One region of the Enterobacter sp. 186315 genome, then DNA from elsewhere that is predicted to be linked to it. Evidence: predicted binding sites of a transcription regulator. Region 1 holds the regulator's gene; the other holds the start of a gene.
The links. The regulator Fur, encoded in region 1, represses iron uptake genes when iron is present. The targets are predictions, from matches to a motif close to ATAATAATGAGAACNACTATCAA.
Positions count from the first base shown of each region.

Region 2: sodA (superoxide dismutase [Mn]) is a predicted target of Fur. The motif match lies at 1,842-1,864, and genes of this name have one in related genera.

Region 1 is NZ_JBPTTK010000013.1:38,522-41,664, forward strand. It holds gene ybfF (esterase) at 1-176, shown strand, start outside; gene ybfE (LexA regulated protein) at 306-593, shown strand; gene fldA (flavodoxin FldA) at 750-1,280, shown strand; gene fur (ferric iron uptake transcriptional regulator) at 1,570-2,016, shown strand; gene chiQ (ChiQ/YbfN family lipoprotein) at 2,115-2,441, opposite strand; gene chiP (chitoporin ChiP) at 2,489-3,143, opposite strand, start outside.
Region 2 is NZ_JBPTTK010000025.1:12,697-15,839, reverse strand. It holds gene rhaR (HTH-type transcriptional activator RhaR) at 1-613, shown strand, start outside; gene rhaT (L-rhamnose/proton symporter RhaT) at 614-1,648, opposite strand; gene sodA (superoxide dismutase [Mn]) at 1,938-2,558, shown strand; gene yiiM (6-hydroxyaminopurine reductase) at 2,630-3,143, shown strand, end outside.

The DNA of each region.
Region 1 (3,143 bases):
TCGTGCGCGGCGGTAATTCGCCGTACGTTACCGAAGCCTGCCGCGATGAATTGCTTAAGCAGTTCCCCGAGGCGCGCGCGCATGTGATCGCCGGTGCCGGACACTGGGTTCATGCCGAAAAACCGGACGCCGTGCTGCGCGCCATCCGCCGCTATCTCTCTGATACCGCTAATTGATTAAAAAGGCAGCGACTGGAAGGCCGCGGGCTTCCAGTCGTTGGCGTGCCGTTTTCGGTGATGTATGATGGCGCGCTTATCGCCCGGGCTATAGCAGGGCGGCTTGTTTTCCCCCGAAGTCTCAAAATCATGGCCAAAGAACAAACGGACCGCACGACAATAGATCTGTTCGCGAATGAGCGTCGCCCGGGACGTCCTAAGACAAATCCGCTTTCGCGTGATGAACAGCTGCGTATCAATAAACGCAACCAGCTTAAACGCGATAAAAATCGTGGGCTTAAGCGCGTCGAATTAAAGCTCAACGCCGATGCCGTTGACGCGTTAAACGAGCTGGCCAGCGCCCGCGACATCAGCCGCAGCGAGCTGATTGAAGAGATGCTGATCGCCCAGCTTGAACAGCTGCACGGCAAGGCATAAGTCTTAAAATCCCCTTTATCCTCTTTTTTCATGTAGCAGAGAGTGCAGTCCTGCGTGATAGCTGTTTCCGCAGGGTTGTCTGTTCTGCTATTATTGCCCTTATCCGTGGACAAATTGCGCCACCATACCATTAAGTTTCAAGAGGTTATTTTACTCATGGCAATCATCGGCATTTTCTTCGGCAGTGATACCGGCAATACCGAAAACATCGCAAAAAACATTCAAAAACAGCTCGGTAAAGACGTTGCCGATGTGCACGACATCGCCAAGAGCAGCAAAGAAGATCTCGAAGGCTATGACATCCTGCTGCTGGGTATTCCAACCTGGTACTACGGCGAAGCGCAGTGTGACTGGGACGATTTCTTCCCGACGCTGGAAGAGGTTGATTTCAACGGCAAGCTGGTTGCACTGTTCGGCTGTGGCGATCAGGAAGACTACGCGGAATACTTCTGTGACGCGCTGGGCACCATTCGCGACATCATTGAACCACGCGGCGCGGCCATCGTGGGCCACTGGCCAACCGCAGGCTATCACTTCGAAGCCTCTAAAGGTCTGGCAGATGACGACCACTTCGTTGGTCTGGCCATCGATGAAGACCGTCAGCCAGAACTGACCGCTGAACGCGTTGAAAAATGGGTGAAGCAGGTTCGCGAAGAGCTGAACCTCGACGACATTCTCAACGCCTGATATCCCGGTGGCGCAGCTTCGGTTGCGCCCGTTTCCAGGTGAAACCGATTAAATTAATTGCTACAAACTTTTAACTTTTTCGCTCAGACCTGTACAATATCCCCCGAGTTAAAGTGGATGACATCGGACAAGTTTGTCGGTGATCCCACGTTTTTATACGCATATTTTGCTTGAGACTTGCAGTTTTCATTTAGCCATGGCAGTTCTATAATGATACGCATTATCCCAGGCGCATTCTCAGTCACTTCTTCCTTAGAAGTGAATTGTTTAGCAACAGGACAGATTCCGCATGACAGACAACAACACCGCACTAAAGAAGGCTGGCCTGAAAGTTACGCTTCCTCGGTTAAAAATCCTTGAAGTCCTTCAGGGGCCAAACAATCACCATGTCAGTGCGGAAGACCTTTATAAGCGTCTTATCGACATGGGTGAAGAAATTGGACTGGCAACCGTTTATCGCGTGCTGAACCAGTTTGATGACGCGGGCATTGTTACCCGTCATAACTTCGAAGGCGGTAAATCTGTTTTCGAACTGACCCAGCAGCATCACCACGATCACCTGATCTGCCTCGACTGCGGCAAGGTTATTGAATTTAGCGATGATTCTATCGAATCACGCCAGCGTGAAATCGCAGCCCGTCACGGCATCCGCCTGACCAACCACAGCCTGTACCTGTACGGCCACTGTGCTGAAGGCGATTGCCGCGAGAACGATCACGCGCACGACGCGAAGTAAGCAAGCTTTCATACTCTGAGCCAGCCGCAAGGTTGGCTTTTTTTTGCATTAAAAAAGCCCGGTGGCGCTGCGCCACCGGGCATGATGATGACAACAACTTATTTATTGTTATTGCGTATCTCGTCCCAAATCCGATCGCAGCGCTTTGCCACTTCCTGATCGTTACCGGTTTTACGCGCCTGAATACAGGCCTGGTAATCCATCACGCGGACGTTTTCCTGATTAGCAAACTGCTCGTGCGCCTTCTCTTTCTTCAGCACGTTCAGCACGCTCTGGCAGGCTTCAATCTTCTCTGGCGACCCTTCCGCCGTATTAATGCAGGCGCTGTACGCCTCTTTCAGACGGGAATCCTCTTTAGCGGCCTGCGGCTGCGCGCACGCCACCAGCCCCGACGCCAGCAGCCCGACAATAACCATTTTTTTCATCATGTTCAGTCTCCATGTCGGCGGGACTCAGCCCGCCGGAAGGTTCATCAGAAGATAGTGAATGGGGCAATGACCATGAATTTCACGTCACGTTCATCCTGGAAGATGTTGCCGTAACCGCCCTCGTAGCTTGGGATATCGGAGTGGTTGTCGTACTGGGTGAAGTGCAGTTTGAACATCGTGCCTTTCGCACGGCCATCCTGAACGGTGTACATCGCGTCCAGGCTATAAGAAGACTCTTTCAGGCGGTAGTTCGGATCGTAGTAGGCGTCCGGGGTAGCCATATCGGCAGGTTTTGCATCCCATGCGTAAGCGTAAGACGCGCCCACCGCCCAGCCCGGCAGGTTCCAGTTCTTCAGATCATACATCGCGCCGAAGAAGACCGCTTTTTCGCCATCGGTGTTGAAGTCAGAGCGATTATCCCACCAGATATCCAGACGACCGTTTGAAGAGGCGTAGGTTGGCGTCATACGTTGCAGGAAGTAGCCCTGCTGGCCTTCCGCCTTAACCCAGGTCCCTTCCAGACGTAAATCCACCTGCCCGACCTTGTACCCGAAGGTCAGCGCCTGCAACCATGCGGTGCCGTCGTAAATGTCGTTCACGGTGCCGTTACTGGCTTTATCGCGGGTGCCGTAGAACTGATAGCTGGTGCTCAGCGGGCTACCGGCGATATCAAATTTGTAGCTGGCTTTCGCGAAGTAC
Region 2 (3,143 bases), on a different contig from region 1:
GAACGATCTGGTGTTGCAGAACGTCATCTACTGCCCCGACAGGCTGAAGCTTAACGTCGACTGGGCGGCGAACATCCCCGGTTTTAACGTTGATAAAAGCGCGCCGCACTGGCGGTTAAGCAGCAACGGCATGAACGCGGTGCGCCAGGTCATTACGCAGCTGGAGCAGGAGAGCCAGAAGAGCGATGCCCTGGCAAATCAGATGGCAGAGCTGCTGTTCGCCCAGCTGGTGATGACCCTCAAACGCTACCGTTACGCCACCGATAACCCTTCCGCCACGGAACAGGAGGCGCTGCTCGACAAGCTGATCACCACCCTTGCGGGAAGCCTGAACAGAAGCTTTGTGCTGGAGAAGTTTTGCGAGCAGGAGCAGTGCAGCGAGCGCGCCCTGCGCCAGCAGTTCCGCACCCAGACGGGCATGACGGTGAACCACTATCTGCGCCAGCTGCGCATCTGCCACGCGCAGTATCTGCTGCAACATACGGAGCTAATGGTGAGCGAAGTGGCGATGCGCTGCGGCTTTGAGGACAGCAACTACTTTTCGGTGGTGTTTAACCGCGAGGTGGGGATGACGCCGGTACAGTGGCGTCATCGCAGTCGGAAAGCGGCGTAATCAGTTTGCCATGCCGAGGCCAACGATATTGGCCGCGATAATAATCACCACGCAGCCCAGGCTCAGCACGCCCACCGGACGACGCCCGGCGTTGTTCCACTCTTTCAGCACCAGACCAACCAGCCCACCGCACAGCACGTAGAAGCTCATGTGCAGCATCCAGCTCATGTAGTCATACTGCGCCGGAATGCTGGCGTGGCCCCAGGCGTAGAAGAAGAACTGCAAATACCACATCAGGCCGCCGAGCGCGGAGAGCAGCACGTTGGTGATAATCAGCGGTTTTGCGATAGAGAAGTCGGCTTTTACCGACAGGTTCTTCACTTTTGCCAGACGAATGATGCAGTAGCCCAGGTTAACCAGCGCGCCGCCGCCCATGATCACCACGTAGCTTGGCAGCGCCACGTACAGCGGGTCGACGCCCAGCGCGGCGGCGGCCTCATGCATCGGTTTGGCGGCGTTCATCGCGAACGACATCCCGGCGGAGAAAATCCCGCACATCACCGCCAGCATCAGCCCTTTCTTCAGGTTGAAGTCTTCGGCCTTGATGCCCATTTTGCGCTCTTTCAGCTGGCCCGCGCGGGTCACAATGCCGACGCCGATCACCGCCACCAGCACGCCCAGCAGCGTCATGCGCCCGCCTTCGGTGTGGATCAGCACGTCGAAGTTGCCGTTGAGGATCGGCGTCATCAGGGTGCCGACAATCAGCGTAATGCCAATCGCGATGCCGATCCCCATCGACATGCCGAGATAGCGCATGGTCAGACCGTAGTTGATGTTACCGATGCCCCACATCGCGCCAAACAGAAAGACCGGCAGCAGGGTGGAGGCGCTAAAGGAGGAGAAATAGCCCCAGAAATCGGGGAGCAGCATGGCGCTGATGGTCCAGGGCAAAATCAGCCACGACACCGTACCGCCCACGGACCACATGGTTTCCCATGACCAATGTTTCACCTTTTTAAACGGGGCATAGAAACAGGCTGCACTGGCTGCGCCTATCAAATGCCAGAAAATACCCATCGTAATCGCATGATTCATTTTTACGTCCTCATCGTTTTTATATGTCGGTGGCTTCCCGCCGACTTGATGAGTGTAAAAATTAGGCGGATTGGGAACCTTCAGAAGGTTGCCGCACTTTCGTTTGGGATGGCAATCAACGCGTTAACCGCGTGAGCAGACTCACATATTCGGGAATGTGAGCAAATTGTATAACCTTATAAAAACTACGGCATTGATAATCATTTTCAATATCATTTAATTAACTATAATGAACCAACTGCTTACGCGGCATTAACAGCTGTGCCGCCCGACACTAATGGAGAGGATTATGAGTTATACACTGCCATCCCTGCCGTATGCCTATGACGCACTGGAACCGCATTTCGACAAGCAGACGATGGAAATCCATCACACTAAACACCACCAGACCTATGTGAACAACGCGAACGCCGCGCTGGAAAGCCTGCCAGAGTTCGCTAACCTGTCTGCTGAAGAGCTGATCGCTAAACTGGACCAGCTGCCAGCGGACAAGAAAACCGTTCTGCGCAACAACGCGGGCGGTCACGCTAACCACAGCCTGTTCTGGAAAGGCCTGAAAACCGGTACCACCCTGCAAGGTGACCTGAAAGCCGCTATCGAGCGCGACTTCGGCTCCGTTGACAACTTCAAAGCAGAGTTCGAGAAAGCGGCTGCAACCCGTTTCGGCTCTGGCTGGGCGTGGCTGGTACTGAAAGGTGACAAACTGGCGGTTGTTTCAACTGCAAACCAGGACTCCCCGCTGATGGGTGAAGCTATCTCTGGCGCATCCGGTTTCCCAATCCTGGGTCTGGACGTGTGGGAACACGCTTACTACCTGAAATTCCAGAACCGTCGCCCGGACTACATTAAAGCCTTCTGGGACGTGGTGAACTGGGACGAAGCCGCAGCGCGTTTCGCCGCTAAAAAATAAGGTTGCATTGACGCCTGTGAGAAGCGAGTCTGATGGCTCGCTTTTTTTGTATCTGCGTAATGGAGGCAGCAATGCATTACCCGGTAAACGTGTTCACAGGAAAGGTCAGGGACTACGACGGCAGCCGCCCGAGCGCTATCGCCAAAATCCAGGTCGACGGTGAGCTGACCTTAACCGACCTCGGACTGGCGGGCGATGAGCAGGCCGAAAAGAAGATCCACGGCGGGCCAGATCGCGCGCTGTGCCACTATCCACGCGAACATTATCAGCACTGGAAAACCGAATTCCCCGAACAGGCGGATCTGTTCGTGGCCCCCGCCTTTGGCGAGAATCTCTCCACCGACGGGCTGACCGAAAAGAACGTCTTCATCGGCGATATCTTCCGCTGGGGCGATGCCCTGATCCAGGTGACGCAGCCGCGCTCGCCGTGCTTCAAGCTCAACTATCATTTTGACATCAGCGATATGTCCGCACGGCTGCAAAGCGCGGGCAAAACCGGCTGGCTGTACCGGGTGGTGCTGGCGGGGCAAGTATTTGCCGACGCGCCGCTGGAGCTGGCCTCGCGCCTGAGCGATGTGTCGGTGT